4 regions of the Serratia sp. AR11 genome follow, and region 4 is predicted to be linked to each of the others. Evidence: predicted binding sites of a transcription regulator. Region 4 holds the regulator's gene; each other region holds the start of a gene.
What was found. The regulator CRP, encoded in region 4, controls carbon source genes, mostly activating them, when cyclic AMP is high. The targets are predictions, from matches to a motif close to ATGTGANNNNNNTCACAT.

Region 1: the regulator CRP is predicted to act here: its motif matches at 1,558-1,575, upstream of idnO (gluconate 5-dehydrogenase).
Region 2: the regulator CRP is predicted to act here: its motif matches at 2,051-2,068, upstream of msrB (peptide-methionine (R)-S-oxide reductase MsrB).
Region 3: the regulator CRP is predicted to act here: its motif matches at 1,687-1,704, upstream of ACSOSI_RS12645 (YjcB family protein).

What each region holds. Positions count from the first base shown of each region.
Region 1 covers NZ_CM150739.1:3,750,254-3,754,594, reverse strand. The annotation lists gene ACSOSI_RS17645 (DUF1097 domain-containing protein) at 1-386, shown strand, start outside; gene ACSOSI_RS17640 (substrate-binding domain-containing protein) at 388-1,371, opposite strand; gene idnO (gluconate 5-dehydrogenase) at 1,642-2,406, shown strand; gene idnD (L-idonate 5-dehydrogenase) at 2,430-3,461, shown strand; gene elaB (stress response protein ElaB) at 3,547-3,858, shown strand; gene ACSOSI_RS17620 (glycoside hydrolase family 94 protein) at 3,901-4,341, opposite strand, start outside.
Region 2 covers NZ_CM150739.1:3,079,973-3,084,313, forward strand. The annotation lists gene chiD (chitinase ChiD) at 1-1,139, shown strand, start outside; gene ACSOSI_RS14510 (YeaC family protein) at 1,177-1,449, opposite strand; gene msrB (peptide-methionine (R)-S-oxide reductase MsrB) at 1,514-1,927, opposite strand; gene gapA (glyceraldehyde-3-phosphate dehydrogenase) at 2,276-3,271, shown strand; gene ACSOSI_RS14525 (D-hexose-6-phosphate mutarotase) at 3,352-4,227, shown strand; gene ACSOSI_RS14530 (MipA/OmpV family protein) at 4,332-4,341, opposite strand, start outside.
Region 3 covers NZ_CM150739.1:2,653,143-2,657,483, forward strand. The annotation lists gene ACSOSI_RS12635 (oligopeptide/dipeptide ABC transporter ATP-binding protein) at 1-245, shown strand, start outside; gene lpxA (acyl-ACP--UDP-N-acetylglucosamine O-acyltransferase) at 258-1,046, opposite strand; gene ACSOSI_RS12645 (YjcB family protein) at 1,344-1,625, opposite strand; gene mrdA (penicillin-binding protein 2) at 1,909-3,834, shown strand; gene ACSOSI_RS12655 (penicillin-binding transpeptidase domain-containing protein) at 3,937-4,341, shown strand, end outside.
Region 4 covers NZ_CM150739.1:5,099,548-5,103,888, reverse strand. The annotation lists gene ACSOSI_RS24155 (YccS/YhfK family putative transporter) at 1-1,363, opposite strand, end outside; gene crp (cAMP-activated global transcriptional regulator CRP) at 1,418-2,050, opposite strand; gene ACSOSI_RS24145 (OsmC family protein) at 2,430-2,837, shown strand; gene ACSOSI_RS24140 (phosphoribulokinase) at 2,877-3,746, opposite strand; gene ACSOSI_RS24135 (YheU family protein) at 3,898-4,131, opposite strand; gene ACSOSI_RS24130 (hydrolase) at 4,128-4,341, opposite strand, start outside.

The sequences.
Region 1 (4,341 bases), 1.3 Mb from region 4:
CGGCCTATTTTGCTTGCCCACAGGGTGGGTTGAAAGGCTTGTTGATAAGCTTGCTAACCTGTGGCAGCGGGGTATTTTGGGCAATGGTGATTATTCACGGTAGCGAATTGGCCCCAGGCTTGAGCATAATCGGCTACCTGCTGACCGGCGCCGTGGCTTTCCTGATGTGTATCCAGGCAAAACAGCAGTGGTTGGGGTTTGTGCCCGGCACCTTTATTGGCGCCTGTGCCACCTTCGCCGGTGGCGGCGACTGGCCGCTGGTGAGCCTCTCCCTACTGGTGGGATTGGTGTTCGGCTACGCGATGAAAAACAGCGGTCTTTGGCTGGCGGCACGCAATGAGAAACCCAAACAAGCTGGCGCTGTTACCGAGCATGTTAACCGCTGATTTAAATGGTGCCGCCGAGTGAAATGCGGTAGTGCAGGTCGACGCGCTCGATGCACGGCACCCCTTTGATGCGTTTGAGTAAAATCTCTGTGGCGACTTTGCCCATATCAAACCTTGGGGTGATCACGCTGGCGATGCCCGGCGTGGTGGCCTTGCCAATATCCAGACCGTGAAAACCTGACAGCGCAATGTCCTGTGGCACCTTTAGTCCGAGCCGCAGACACGCCTGCAACACGCCAACCGCCAGATCGTCATTGGTGCACAAGATGCCGTCCAGACTGGGGTAGAGCTGGCGGGCCATGGCCAGCATGTCAGAACCGACCGAGACCGACGAGACCCGATGCGGCGTGATTTGCCGTGGTGTCAGCCCCTGATTTTCCATCGCCCGGCAATAGCCCTGGAAACGTTTGGTGTCGCGTGCGTCGGACATGGCACCAAAGTAAACCACCTGGCGTTTCCCGCTGGCGAGCAGCGCTTCGGTCATGTCAAAACCCGCCTGATAGTTATCAAACCCCACGGCGATCCGCCCCTCGGGCCCTTCAAGACTCATTACCTGCGCCACCGGGATTTTGGTTGCCGCCAGATATTTTTCCGCCCGCAGAGTGTGCTCCGAATCGGTGAGGATCAACCCGGCGATGGGGTAGGCCAGCAGTTGGATAATCTGTTCTTCTTCCCGCTGCCGGCTGTAGTCATAGTTAACCACCAGAGTTTGATAGCCGTGTTCGAGGGTGATGGATTCGATGCCGGCCAACAGATCGGCAAAAATCTGGTTGTTGAAGGAGGGGATCAGCACGCCAATGCGCGGCTTTTGGGATGAACGCGCCTCATCGCTGTCGGTGAAGTTAACTTCTTTCATCACCTGGGCAATTTTCGCAGCCGTTTCGGCAGCCACCTTGTCCGGCGTACGCAGATAGCGGCTGACGGTCATTTTGGTCACACCGGCGAGCAGTGCAATATCCTGCAGCGTGACGCGTTGGTTCTTCATTCTGGGGCCTTAACAGGGTGGGGCGCAAAGATCGCGAATTCTGTCATGTTAACAAATCGATCTGGTGATAACAATCGGCGTTATAAAGTATAAAATCCCTATTTTTCAATGAAGTGTATGAATGGGCTGGCTGGCCGGAATGCGTGGCTTCACGTTAAAGGTAACAGCTTTTAGTAACACGATTTTAAGTGATCTTTATCACGTTTTTACCGGCGATGATCCGCTGAGATAGGCGTCAGTCCTATCCAAATGACATCGCCGGGGAACGTTATGAACAATTTATTTTCACTGGATAACAAAAAAATACTGATTACCGGCGCTTCTCGCGGCATTGGTTTTTTGCTGGCTCGTGGGCTGGCGCAGTATGGCGCCCATATTCTGGTTAATGCCACCACGCAGGAAAACGCCCAGCGCGCCGTTGAAACACTGCGACGCGAAGGTTTTCGCGCCGATGCTGCGGCTTTTGACGTCACCGACTCGCAGGCTATCCATGCCGCCATTGAACGGATTGAGGCGGAAAGTGGCGGCATTGACGTGCTGATCAATAACGCCGGGATCCAGCGGCGTCATCCCTTTACCGAGTTCCCGGAAAAAGACTGGGATGACATTATCGCCGTCAACCAGAAGGCGGTATTTATAGTGTCGCAAACCGTAGCTCGCCATATGGTACAACGCCAAAGCGGCAAAATTATCAATATTGGTTCGATGCAGAGCGAACTGGGCCGCGACACTATCACCCCGTATGCCGCCTCCAAGGGCGCGGTAAAAATGCTGACGCGGGGCATGTGCGTTGAACTGGCGCGTTACAACATTCAGGTTAATGGCATCGCGCCGGGCTACTTCAAAACCGAAATGACTCAGGTGCTGGTGGACAACCCGGAGTTTACCGCCTGGCTGACCAAGCGCACCCCGGCCGCCCGCTGGGGTGACCCGCAAGAGCTGATTGGTGCGGCGGTGTTCCTGTCGTCCCAGGCTTCCGATTTTGTTAATGGCCAGCTGCTGTTTGTCGATGGCGGCATGTCCGCGGCGGTATAGCCGCTTGCCCAGGAGAAATCATGATGAGAATTCAAACCCAATCCTGCGTGGTAAACGGCAAATATGACGTGGCGGTGGTGGAGCAGGAAGTGGATTATCAGGGGATCGGTACGCTGGTGAAAATCACCCGTGGCGGCATCTGCGGTTCCGACCTGCATTATTACCAGGAAGGCAAAGTCGGCAGTTTCCAGGTGCGTCAGCCGATGGTGCTCGGCCATGAGGTGATCGGTGAAGTGGTGGCCAGTGATACTGCCCGCCTGCCGGTGGGTCAGAAGGTGGCGTTAAACCCCAGCAAACCCTGTGGGCAGTGCAAGTATTGCCTGGCAAGTCAGCAAAACCAGTGTACTCAGATGCGTTTCTTCGGCAGCGCGATGTATTTCCCGCATGTTGACGGTGCCTTCACCCAGTACAAGGTGGTCGATAGCGCGCAGTGTATTGCCTTTGACGCCGATCGTGATGAAAAGGTGATGGTATTTGCCGAACCGCTGGCGGTGGCGATACACGCGGCGAAGCAGCCCGGCGAAGTGACAGGGAAAAAGGTGTTTGTTTCCGGCGTTGGCCCAATTGGCTGCCTGCTGGTGGCGGCATTGAAGGCGCTGGGCGCCGGCGAAATTGTCTGTGCCGATCTCAGCCCACGTTGTCTGGATATTGCCCAAAAAATGGGGGCAACCCGTTGTCTGCATGCCGGCAATGACGACTTTAGCCTCTACCAGCAGGAAAAAGGGTACTTTGATATCGCTTTTGAAGTCTCTGGCCATCCGTCGTCGTTGCAGCGCTGCCTGGAAGTCACCCGGGCCAAAGGCACGGTAGTACAGGTGGGCATGGGGGGCAGCTTCCCGGATTTCCCGCTGATGTTGCTGATCGCCAAAGAGTTAAACCTGCTGGGCTCGTTCCGTTTTGTTGAAGAATTTGATTTGGCGGTGGCCTGGTTGGCCGAGGGGACAGTCAATCCATTGCCGCTGCTGTCTGCCGAATTTGATAACCAGCAACTGGCGCAGGCGTTGGCCTTTGCCGGTGACAAGAGTCAGGCGGCCAAAGTACAGCTGGTGTTCTGATTTTAGCCAATAGTCTGATGGCGAAGAGCGGCGATCCTTGTCTATAGTTAAGGACCGTATCATTTTTAATCACGGAGAACTTAACATGGCGAGAAATACGGATAGGGATCAAACCACGCTCGATGACGATCTGAGAATGCTGAGCGACACGCTGGAAGAAGTGTTGAGATACTCTGGCGATCGCGCCGATCAGGCCTATATCGACATCAAGTCACATGCCGAAGAGGCATTGAGCGAGGTTAAGTCGCGACTGGCTGATACTACCGAGTCCTACTATGCGCGAGCCAAGGACGCGGTTTGCCGCACCGACGGTTACGTGCGTGAAAACCCATGGCACAGCGTGGGTATTGGTGCGACGGTCGGTCTGGTACTGGGCTTGCTGCTGTCACGTAAATAAGCTCCCTGGAAGTTGGGCGCGGCCACCGCCGCGCCCCGATGTTTATTGCCCCAGCGTCACCTCTACCTGATGGGTTTTGCCATCGTCTACCAGCGTTATTACCGCCTCCGGCTGTATTTCACCGTCGACAGTTACCTGTGCCGCCCCCTGACCCTGCCGGACGGTCAATTGATACTCGCTGCCGCCTTCCCGATAGTTAAGCGTCACCTGCGGCCAGTCCGCCGGCAGACGGGTGTTGACGGTCAGCCGATCCCCATGGCGCTTCAGCCCCAGCAGTGACTCGACGATCAACCGGTACATCCAGCCGGCGGATCCGGTATACCAACTCCAGCCGCCTCGGCCAACATGGGGTGCTACCGCGTAAATATCGGCGGTAACCACGTAAGGCTCGACCTTGTAGCGTTCGGCTGCGGTGCTGTCCAGGCTGTGGTTGATCGGGTTGATCAGTGCCATCAACTCCCAGGCGCGTTCAATATTGCCCAT
Region 2 (4,341 bases), 2.0 Mb from region 4:
ATATCAACAAGCTCGACGTCACACAAATTACCCACCTCAATTACTCTTTCGGTCTGATCTACAACGACGAGAAACAGGAAACCAACCCGGCGTTAAAAGATCCATCCCGCCTGCACCAAATTTATCTGTCACCCAAGGTGATGGCGGATTTGCAACTGTTGCCGGTACTGCGTAAACAGAACCCGGAGCTGAAAGTCTTGCTGTCCGTCGGTGGCTGGGGCGCACGCGGGTTCTCAGGCGCAGCCGCCACAGCGGAAAGCCGGGCGGTGTTTATCCGCTCGGTGCAGCAGGTCATCAAGCAATATCATCTGGACGGCATCGATCTCGACTGGGAATACCCGGTTAACGGTGCCTGGGGACTGGTCGAAAGCCAACCGGCGGATCGTGCCAACTTCACGCTGTTGCTGGCAGAGCTGCATAAAGCATTGGATAAAGGCAAGTTGCTGACCATCGCCGTCGGGGCCAACGTGAAAAGCCCGCAGGAATGGGTCGATGTTAAAGGCATTGCGCCCTACCTCGATTACATCAACCTGATGACTTACGATATGGCGTACGGCACCCAATACTTCAACTCCAATCTGTATGACTCCAAACAATGGCCAACCGTCGCCGCTGCCGATCGTTACAGCGCCAATTTTGTGGTGGATAACTATCTGGCCGCCGGGTTAAAACCTGCTCAGTTGAACCTGGGCATTGGTTTCTATGGCCGGGTGCCAAAGCGGGCTACCGAGCCAGGCATCAATTGGGACAAAGCGGACGCGGCCAAAAACCCGGTCACCCAACCCTACTTCACCGCACGCGAAACTGCCGTGTTCAAGGCTATGGGGCTGGATCTGACCAAGGACAGCTATTTCAAATACAACGATATCGTCAGCAAGCTGCTAAACGATCCCCAACGGCGCTTCACCGCCCATTGGGACAGTGACGCCCAGGTGCCTTATCTGACGATGAAATCCGCCGAGGGCAAGCCGCTGTTCGCTATTTCCTACGAGAACCCACGTTCGGTTGCACTCAAGGCTGACTACATCAAAAGCAAGGGGTTGGGCGGTGCGATGTTCTGGGAATATGGCGCAGACGACAATAACCGGTTAGCACATCAACTGGCGGAATCGCTGGGGATTAACGGCGGGAAACAGTAATTCAGCGGGCGATGTTCGCATCGCCCAGCTGTCAGACTTACTGTGGCTTTAACTTGACCAGCGGTTCAGCAATGAACTGCTGTTTCAGCTCCTGCTTACTCTTCATCACGATCTGTCCGTCAGTGCCGATACTCATATGCTGCGGGTCAGCGTTGTGCAATGACTGCCACAGCATCACCGCCTGCAGACTGTTTTCTTTCTGTTCCGGCGTTAGCGCTACGCCATCCGGCCACTTGCCCAACTCAACGGCCAGTACCAGTCGCTGATAGATTTCCGGCGTCATGGCGGCAATCAGATCTTTTACGTCCATCAGAGCATTTCCTCACTCTTGGAAGAATAATTAGCTGAATCGATTTTTCTCACTGAATAATCCGTCAGCCGGCGGTTTTGTCGCCGTTCTCACCGTCGGTAAAGCTCAGCGACGCCGAGTTAACGCAAAAACGCTCACCGGTTGGCTGCGGGCCATCGGGGAAGACATGCCCCAGGTGTGCGTCGCAATGCCCACAGCGGATCTCAACGCGATGCATATTATGCGTATTATCATCAAGATAACGAATAGCATCGTCGGAAACCGGCTGATAGAAGCTCGGCCAGCCACAGCCGGAATCATACTTGCTGTCGGAGTAGAACAGCGGTTGGTTGCAGCACAGGCAATGGTACACGCCCTCGCGCTTGTTGTGCAGCAATTTGCCGGAATACGGCGCCTCGGTACCACGTTCCTGAGTCACATAACGTTGGATTTCATTCAGTTCCGTGGCCGGATGGTCAGGGGTTGTCTCTTTAGCCATTTGTGCGTTTCTCTGAATGTGGATAATGTCAACGAAAACAATGAGTAATAATAACAAAAAATTAACAACACTGCAGCGCTTTTTGGCCTAAACTGTAGCCCATAAAGGTCACGTCATGACAATATGTGATACCGATCACATATCTTAAACAGGCTGACTTTATACTTAGCGGTTTGACCCCATATAACGGATGAGGCCGAACGCAAACGGAATGTGCAATAAGCACTCAAACCCGGCTTCCAGGTTTGATTTGCAGCAAGAATTGACACGATTCCGCTTGACGCTTGGTAAGGTTTTTGTAATTTTACAGGCAACCTTTTATTCACTAACAAATAGCTGGTGGAATATATGACTATCAAAGTAGGTATCAACGGTTTTGGCCGTATCGGTCGCATTGTTTTTCGTGCTGCTCAAGAACGTTCTGACATCGAAATCGTTGCAATCAACGACCTGTTAGACGCAGAGTACATGGCTTACATGCTGAAATATGACTCTACTCACGGCCGCTTCAACGGCACTGTAGAAGTTAAAGACGGCCACCTGGTTGTTAACGGTAAAACCATCCGTTGTACCTCAGAAAGAGATCCGGCTAACCTGAAGTGGAACGAAGTCAACGTTGACGTCGTTGCTGAAGCAACTGGCCTGTTCCTGACTGACGAAACTGCACGTAAACATATCGCTGCAGGCGCTAAGAAAGTTGTTCTGACTGGCCCATCCAAAGACGACACCCCAATGTTCGTTATGGGTGTTAACCACAAATCCTACGCTGGCCAGGAAATCGTTTCTAACGCTTCTTGCACCACCAACTGCCTGGCACCACTGGCTAAAGTTATCAACGACAAGTTCGGTATCGTTGAAGCTCTGATGACCACTGTGCATGCAACTACCGCAACTCAGAAAACTGTTGATGGCCCGTCTCACAAAGACTGGCGCGGCGGCCGCGGCGCATCCCAGAACATCATCCCTTCTTCTACCGGTGCTGCTAAAGCAGTAGGTAAAGTTATCCCAGAACTGAACGGCAAACTGACCGGTATGGCGTTCCGCGTTCCAACTCCGAACGTGTCTGTGGTTGACCTGACTGCTCGTCTGGCAAAACCAGCTTCTTACAAAGAAATCTGTGCTGCTATCAAAGCCGCTTCTGAAGGCGAGCTGAAAGGCGTACTGGGTTACACCGAAGACGAAGTAGTTTCTACCGATTTCAACGGCGAAACTCTGACTTCCGTATTCGATGCCAAAGCCGGTATCGCTCTGAGCGACACCTTCGTGAAACTGGTTTCCTGGTACGACAACGAAACCGGCTATTCCAACAAGGTTCTGGATCTGATCGCTCACATCTCCAAATAATGGATTGATGTTAAGCTGATGATGAGGGTGACATTTTTGTCACCCTTTTTTTGTTTCTACGGCGAACAAAAGGCAACCCGATGAACGAAAAGATTTTCACCCTACCCGTTACCGAACAAATTTCCCCTTTTATCAGTCAGCGCCAGCTCGATGAACTGCCTGTCGTAGTGGTTTCCCATCCGAAAGTGCGTGCCGCTATCTCACTTCAGGGTGCGCATCTGTTGGCCTGGCAACCTAGCGGTGAAAAACCGGTTATTTGGCTGAGCAATAACACCCCCTTTAAAAAGGGCAACGCCATCCGTGGCGGCGTGCCTATCTGCTGGCCCTGGTTTGGCCCGGTAGCAAAACCTTCACACGGTTTCGCACGCAATCAGCCGTGGACTCTGACCGCGCATGATGAAGACGACAACGGCGTTATACTGACCTTCACGCTGAAAGACAATGAGCAGACCCGCAGCCTGTGGCCACATGCCTTTACGCTGATTGCCCGCTTCAAACTGGGTGAGGAATGCGAAATTGAGCTGGAATCCCACGGCGACTATCAGGCAACCGCGGCGTTGCACACCTACTTCCAGATCGGTGATATCGGGCAGGTTAAAGTTGCCGGGCTCGGCGAACCCTATATCGATAAGGTTGCCGGCGGCGCAGAAGCTCGCCAGGTGGGTGACGTGACCTTTGTCGGCCAGACCGACCGGGTTTATACCCAGCCGGACGCCTTCAGCCTGATCAAAGATGCGGCGCAACAACGCACCATTGAGGTTCATCACCATCACATGAGTGACGTGATTGCCTGGAATCCCGGCGTGGAGCTTTCTTGCAGCATGGCGGATATGCCAAATGACGGTTATAAAACCATGGTTTGCGTAGAAACCGGTCGCGTCAGTAAACCCCTGGTGGCAGCCGGTGAACAACCGGCCCGGCTGGCAGTGACCTTCCGTGTTCGTAACAACGGCTGATCCCTTTTAAGTGCAGCAAAGACTTGCTGCGCTACAGATGTGCAAAAGGGGCGCTAGCGCCCCTTTATGATGCCTACATTGCACAACATTGGTGCAGGCTTCGATTAGAAGCTG
Region 3 (4,341 bases), 2.4 Mb from region 4:
AGGTACTGAGTCAGCCGCAGCATCCCTATACCCGGTTGCTGCTGGATTCGGTGCCTCGCGCAGGGCGCTCATTGACCGACAGCACGATTGAAGATCGCAAGGGCGAACTGCCGGGCAACCGCCAGTTGCCGCAGGGGTGTTTCTTCCGCGAACGTTGCCCTTATGCCGGAGAAGGCTGCCAACTACCGCAAAACTTGCGGGTTAATCTGGGTGGCTCAGCGGTGCGTTGCCATAAGGTGGCATAGCGGCCACGTTGCTCAGCGGATAATGCCGCGCGTCGAGCGCGTGAAGAAGTCGAGGAACAGGCTCAGCAGCGGGTATTCCACGCTGAGGTGAGTCACTTCCTGCCGAACCTCCTCCAGCGGCATCGCCCGGTGGTAGAGCATGTCATACAGCGAGTGAATCACCCGTTGCTGTTGCGGATCGGCGGCCAGAAAAGCCGGTGCAGCCAGATGCAGACCATCAGGTTTGGCGCGATGACCGCCAGCCTGCACAAAGGGAGGCAGGTCCTGCACCAGAAGGGTGGCGTCGGCTAATCGCGCATGGGCACCGATAATGCAAAACTGATGTACCGCGCACCGAACGCCGACCCAGACGGCATCGCCTAATTCAACATGACCCGCCAGGCCGCTGTGATCGCCAAGGTAAGCGCCGTCACCGATGATGCAGTCATGGGCAACATGCACATTGTCGCGCAGGTCGTTGTCATGACCGATGACGGTGCGTTGGCAGCCTTGCAGCGTACCGCGATGCAGGGTGGCGTATTTGCCGATGCGATTGCGATCGCCAATGGTCAGCGTGGTCGGCTCACCGGCATATTTCAGATCCTGGCTGGCTTCGCCGATCGAGGAAAACTGACCGATAACATTGTCGCGGCCGATGCGCGTCAGGCCATTAATCACCGTGTGCGAGGCGATAGTGGTGCCTTCACCTATCTCAACCCCGGCGGAAATGAAGCAAAAAGGGCCGATACTCACGCGGGCACCGATAATCACGCCTGGCTCAATCACGCTGTTGTCGGCAATACGGGCAGAAGCAGAAATCATGACGCATCCTGATGGCGGCGCATGGCTATCCATCAGCCAGGCCAGTCATCGGTTAAGTATTAAGCCGGATTCTGGATTAATTAAGGGGGGAACAGGAAAGGTGAGCAGGAAGTTTGCCTTCCCGTCAGTGTGACAAGGTTGTCTGGGGCCAGCATAAGCCGGTATGCGTTTCAGACGGCTACTTTATATTTTATTTATTTTATGAACCTTTGGGTAATAACGGGATGTTACCACCGACGTTCAAACGCAAGAAAGACGACAGGCAAAACGCGTCACGCCTTGCCTCTCCATTCTGGCTCAGGGCAGTGGCCAGTCGGTGGGGGTGTTGCTGACCACTTCGACATACATATCCCAGGCGTGGGACCAGAACTGCGTAAAGCCTTCCTGGCTGAAACTGATGCCCATCAGGCCCATGACGAACCAGCAGGTGGTGAACAGCCCCAGGCTGCTGAACATAAATGCCATGCCGTTGCGGCTGGTCTTGCGGCAAACGACGTTTAGCTGGCTGGACATAAACATCATAACGGCGCTCAGTAACTCCCAGCGCATCATGATAAAACCTGTGGCAATGGCACTCATCGAACATGGTCCTTGGAAAAAGCCGCAGTCGGCGGGGGGCCGTGCGGGCAAAAATGAATTAGTGTGATCTGCGTCACATTGTAGCCCGGCATAAATCACGGCTCAATCCCTGAGCGGCAGAAAAATCGGCATTTGGTAACATTCCAACATGCTGAAACATTTATGCCATTTCATTAGCAACCTTTTAATGGGGAGCCTTTGCCAATAACGCTATGCTTGCCGACTTTTCACTGCCCTGATTTATCTTGGGAAATTGTGACGTCTGACAGGTAACTCGCCACGCATGGCCCTATTAAAAGATAAAATTCGTGACCATTCCGCAGAGGAAATGCTGTTTATTCGCCGTGCCGGCGTGGCAATGGTGCTGGTCGTCGCCTGTTTTGGCGTGCTGGTCGCCAACCTGTATCGATTACAGGTCAAACAGCATGGGTTCTACCAAACTCGCTCCAATCAGAACGACATTAAAATGGTGCCGATTGCCCCGAGTCGTGGGCTGATCTTCGACCGCAATGGCACCCCGCTGGTGCGTAATATTACGCTGTACCAAATCCAGATCATTCCCAGCAAAATCGAAAACATGACCGCGTTGCTGCAAGAGCTGACGCCGATTGTCGATCTGACCCCGGAAGATATCACCGCCTTTCGCGATGATATGCACCATAACGGTCGCTACAAGCCGGTGACGCTGAAAAGCGGGCTGACCGAGACCGAGGTGGCGCGCTTTGCGGTCAATCAGTACCGCTTTGATGGGGTAACCATCGATACCTACCAGCAACGGGAATATCCGTACGGTGCCGAACTGGCCCACGTGGTGGGTTACGTGTCGAAAATCAATGATAGTGACTTGAAGCGGCTGGATAAAGCCGGTCTGAGTGAGAACTATGCCGCCGACCACAATATCGGCAAGCAGGGCATTGAGGCTTATTACGAGTCTGAACTGCACGGCACCACCGGCTATCAGGAAGTGGAGGTGGATAACCACGGCCGGGTGATACGTCTGCTGAAGGAGCAGCCGCCGCAGGCGGGCAAAAACATTTACCTGACGCTCGATCTGCCGCTGCAGCAATATATCGAATCGGTGCTCAAAGGGCAGCGAGCGGCAGTGGTGGTTGAAGACCCGCGTGACGGCGGTATTCTGGCGATGGTTTCCAGCCCCAGCTACGATCCCAATCCTTTCGTGAAGGGCATCAGTTACTCCGCCTATAAATCTCTGTTGGCTAACCCCGATTTGCCGCTGATAAACCGCGTAACCCAGGGGCTGTACCCACCGGCATCCACAGTGAAACCCTACATGGCGACCTCTGCACTGTTCGCCGGGGTGATCACCCCCAATACCACCTTCTTTGGCGCACCGACCTGGACGTTGCCGGGTACCCAGCGTCGCTATCGCGATTGGTTAAAAAGCGGCCATGGGATGCTGAACGTGACCAAGGCGATTGAAGAGTCCGCCGATACCTTCTTCTATCAGGTGGCCTATGAAATGGGCATTGACCGCATTCATAGCTGGCTGAGCAAGTTTGGTTACGGCCAGGCTACCGGAATTGACCTTAACGAAGAATATCGCGGTGTCTTGCCAAGCCGCGAATGGAAGCAGCGGGTGCATAAAAAAACCTGGTACCAGGGGGACACTATCTCGGTGGGCATCGGCCAGGGTTATTGGGTCGCCACGCCAATCCAGATGGTGAAGGCACTCACCACGCTTATCAATAACGGCAAGGTGAAGACGCCTCATCTGTTGTATTCCATGCGTCAGGGGCGCCAGGTGAACCTCTATCAACCGCCGAAGCAGGCCGCGCAGATTGGCGATGCCAAATCGCCGTATTGGGGCATTGTGCGCAACGGCATGTATGGCATGGCCAACCTGCCAAACGGGACCGGCTACAAGCTGTTCCACACCGCGCCGTACCAAATTGCCGCCAAGTCCGGGACTTCGCAGGTGTTTGGGCTGAAAGAGAATCAGACCTATAACGCCAAAATGATCCCGGTGCGGCTGCGTGACCATATCTTCTATACGCTGTTTGCCCCCTATAAAAATCCACGGGTGGCGATGGCGCTGATTCTGGAAAACGGTGGTGGCGACGGTGTGGTGGCAGGGCCGACCGCGCGGGCGATCCTCGACCATATATTTGACCCGGCCAACGCCCCGCAGCCTGAACAAGGGCAGGAAGTTAAACCGGAGTTAAACGACAGCGCGGATGTGCAACAGTAAACGCGTTTGTTTTTACTTTCTTACAAACTGCAATCTTCTAAAGATTTTCGTCAGGTTAGACTGAAATCATTACATAACCTTAATAAAAACGCAGGGTTAACAGTGGCGCCATTAATAAAAAAAAGCGGTAAAAATTATTCAACCCTTCGCTTTGGCTGGATTTGCGCCGGGATACTGGTTTGCTTTTTCCTGCTGGCGTTTCGAGTGGGCTATTTACAACTGTTGGAGCATCAACAACTGACTGACCAGGCGGATCAGCGTTCGATCCGCACCCAGGTGTTGCCGACCAACCGGGGGATGATCACCGATCGCAATGGTGAAGCGCTGGCCGTGAGCGTGTCTTCACGCGATATCGTGCTGGATCCCAAACATATTCTCGATAGCCATACCGACCTCACCAATGAACGTTGGCAGAGCCTGGCCAACGTGCTGAAAATGCCGCTGACTGAGGTGCAAAAGCAGATCCAGACCAACGCCCATAAGCGTTTTGTCTATCTGGCCCGTAAG
Region 4 (4,341 bases):
TTTTACGTGACACCATATAGGCCAGCAGCGTAATCACCAGCATCACGCTCAGGGTTTCGGCCTCGGGCAGTTGTAATTGCAGCAGACCGGCGGCGATCACCAGCCCGGCCAAAGTACCGAGCGCACGGTGTTGGATGCGCACCCGGGTGGCGTTGTAGCCGTTCTGGCTCACCAGCATGATGGTGAGCAGGATCCAGTAGGGTTTCGGCAGGTTGAAAATCATCCCCAGGCTGCTGCCTGCCGCCAGCGTGACGCCTAATCGTGCCGCATTACGCAGGGCATTGGATTTGAACGACAGATAACTGACCAGCGCCGGCCAAAACGGCAGGCGGTTTTGATTGGCCATCAGGTCACGCCGATAGAGTGGATGCTGAGTACGCAGCAGACGGGCGATGCGACTGAAGTGGTAGTAGCAGAACTGACCCACCGGATTATCCGGGTGCTGTGCCGCTACTTTTTCCAATGCTGCCAGTTCATTGCCCATATTGAAGCGCTGCGAATGCTGGTGATAGAGAATATCGTGCGCCACCGTGCGTAGCCGGCCGGCAATCACCTGTGCGTTGCGGCGGATAATCGCTTCGGCCTGGCTCTGTTCCACCAGCTTTTGTACTTCTTCCGGCAGGTGCAGGCTGACGGTGATGTGTTCCTGCAAATCCAGCGCGACCTGAAAGGTTCGTTGCAGACGTTTTTGCTCGAGGTTACTGGCGTGCGGCAGAAAGTTTAGCTGCTGATACAGCAGAGTAATCAGATCCATCACCTTTTGCTGACGAACCAACAACGGCGGTAACGCGGTCTGTGGATCGGTATGCTGGGTCAGCAGTGAGTATTTGGCCTCGAAGTAGTCCGCCAACTCCAGATAGAGCTGATTGAGCGACTCGCGCATCGGCTGCTCTTTCCACAGTTTGAACCAGAACCAGGTGAACAGCCCGTACCAGGCGGTGCCGACCACATATAACAGCGGCGCATGCCAAAGCGGTACTGAACCGGCCATGCTGAGGGAGAAGATGGCGGCAACCAGCGCAGCGGGCAGCAGACGGGCGTGTAACGGGCTGATTTCACCGCTGACGCCGAGCAGCAGCGCCAGGCCGAGCATCAGTATCGGCAGCGGCAACTGCCATAACAGGGCTTGCTGCAGTAACAAACTGCTGAGTGCGAACAGTGAACCGCCGACGATCAGGCGTTTGAAAAAACGTTTGTGAGGCGTGTCCAGCCCGGCGATGTTACAGCAGGCGGGAACCAGGGAAAATAGCAGGCCATATTGCAGTTGGCCTATCAGCAAGCCAAACAGTACCGGCAGGCAAAGCACCAGCGTTTGCCGCAGTGCGTAATTAACTTCCGGGTGGTAGATCAGTCGGCGCCACATGATGACTCGGGGCATAAAAAAACGGCGCGAATCATCGCGCCGTTTTTTCAGTGATTAACGCGTGCCGTAAACGACAATAGTTTTGCCGTGGGCGGAGATCAGGTTTTGATCTTCCAGCATTTTCAGAATACGACCCACGGTTTCACGTGAGCAACCGACGATCTGGCCAATTTCCTGGCGGGTAATTTTAATCTGCATACCATCCGGGTGGGTCATGGCATCAGGCTGTTTCGCCAGGTTCAGCAGGGTTTGCGCGATGCGGCCCGTAACGTCCAGGAAAGCAAGGTTACCCACTTTCTCAGATGTGATCTGCAGACGGTTTGCCATCTGAGCTGACAGGCGCATCAGGATGTCCGGGTTAACCTGAATCAACTGGCGGAATTTCTTATAGGAAATTTCAGCCACTTCACAGGCGGTTTTCGCCCTAACCCAGGCGCTACGCTCCTGACCTTCTTCAAATAATCCAAGCTCGCCGATGAAATCCCCCTGGTTAAGGTAGGACAGGATCATCTCTTTACCCTCTTCATCCTTAATCAGCACCGCGACGGAGCCTTTGACGATGTAGTAAAGCGTTTCAGCCTTTTCACCTTGGTGAATCAGCGTACTTTTGGATGGATATTTGTGGATATGGCAATGAGACAGGAACCATTCGAGAGTAGGGTCTGTTTGCGGTTTGCCGAGAACCATTCGCTGTTATCCTCTGTTGTTATCGCTGCCTTGTGTCACAGGGGTCAGAGTTCCCTGTAAAACGTGCTGTCGCCGTTCTTTTAATGGTGGCTGTCAGCAGGTTTTGAGGCGTGTCATAAATATACGCTGTCGCCCTAGCATATTAACTTGCCGGGAGAGCTGCAAGCTACATTCTGTTAACATACCGGTAAAGGAGCCTTTCCCTGGGAGTTTCCCTGAAATCAGTGTCCCGGAAAGATTTATTGCGGCTCTGTTTGTAGCACAGAGTGAGGCGGGTGTCTTGTGTTGTCTCGCTTCAGCATGATTAGCATCAGGTTCCGTTGCCAGTTTCTATGCGAAAGCGTAGTCTGATTTTAAGAAATTAACCGGAGTGACCAGTATGCAGGCAAGAGTTAAGTGGGTGGAAGGGTTGACGTTTCTGGGTGAATCCGCGTCTGGCCATCAGGTGCTGATGGACGGCAACGCCGGGGATAAAGCCCCCAGCCCAATGGAAATGGTACTGATGTCGGTGGGAGGTTGCAGCGCGATAGATGTGGTGTCGATCCTGCAAAAAGGACGTAACGATGTGCGCGACTGCGAGGTGAAATTAACCTCCGAGCGGCGTGAGGAGGCGCCACGACTGTTTACCCATATCAACCTGCATTTCATCGTCACCGGTAAAGATTTAAGTGACAAAATTGTCGAGCGCGCGGTGAATCTTTCCGCCGAGAAATACTGTTCGGTGTCATTGATGCTGAGCAAGGCTGCCAGCGTGACCCACAGCTTTGAGATCCGCGCAGTGTCCTGACGGATAAAGGAGCGCGGCTTGTTGCCGCGCTCCGGTAAGCTATTCGATTTTTTTGCCTTCCAGCAGTTGCTGCACCAGCGGCGCCATAATCAACTCCATCGCCAGCCCCATTTTGCCGCCCGGCACCACCAGCGTATTGATATGCGAGATAAAAGAACCCTGCAGCATCGCCAGCAGATAAGGGAAATCGATCTGATCCAGGCCGCGGAAGTGGATCACCACAAAGCTCTCGTCCAGCGAGGGGATCGCCTTGGCGGCGAACGGGTTGGAGGTATCTACCGTCGGCACCCGCTGGAAGTTGATATGGGTGCGGGAAAACTGCGGCGTGATGTAGTTGATGTAGTCTTCCATCGAACGTACCACCGAATCCATCACCGCTTCACGAGAGTGGCCGCGCTCGCCGGTATCGCGGATTAACTTTTGGATCCATTCCAGGTTAACGATAGGCACCACGCCGACCAGCAAATCGACATGCTTGGCCACGTCGTTGTGCTCGGTCACTACGCCGCCGTGCAGCCCTTCATAAAACAGCACGTCGGTCGGTGCCGGTAAGGCTTCCCACGGGGTAAAGGTACCGGGAACCTGGTTATAGGGTACCGCTTCATCGTAGGTGTGCAGATACTTGCGTGAACGGCCGGTGCCGTTGGTGCCGTACTCGCTAAAGCTTTGTTGCAGCAGGCCAAAGTCGTTGGCCTCGGGGCCGAAATAGCTGATATGACGGCCAAGATCGCGCGCTTTGCGGATCGCCGCGTCCATTTCCGGCCGGGTATAGCGATGGAAACTGTCGCCTTCCAGCTCCGCGGCGCGGATGTTCAACTGCTGAAAGATTTTACGGAACGCCACGCTGGTGGTGGTGGTGCCGGCACCGCTGGAGCCGGTCACTGCGATAACGGGATGTTTGGCGGACATGGTGATGGGTCACTCCGTGTTTAATGCGCCGGTGTCAGATATCATTATTGGTCTGTTTGACACCCTTTCGCCTAGGGCAAAATACTGCGCGTTGGTTTGCAATCCCTCATTGTTACCTGATTTTTTCCGTCAGTCATAGAACCGATAAGCACTAAATTTCTTCTTGTCCGGCGCGGAACTGCCCGCGCGGCATGATGTTGATGGTCTCATGCAGTTCTGACCACACCAGCAGCACCTCGCCGTTTTTCAGCTGGCGGCGCACGTCTTCCACTTTCTGTTCCAGCGAACGTTCATGCTCGCCGTAGTCGGTACCTTCGCGCAGCACAAAGGACTCGATCAGGCTATTGAGGGTCTCGGTTTCCAGTTCTTTCCAGGGGATGATCACTTGGTTGTTTCCAGGTAAGGGGCAAGCCAGGATGGAATACGGTATTCCAGCCACATATGGGGTTTTTTCAATGTGCCGCCGACAAAACCGACGTGACCGCCAAACTCGGTCAATTGATATTCAATATTGTGCGGCAGCGTGGCGGTTTCGGGGATCACTTCGTCGGTCATAAAAGGATCGTCCTTGGCATGGATGATCAACAGCGGCGTT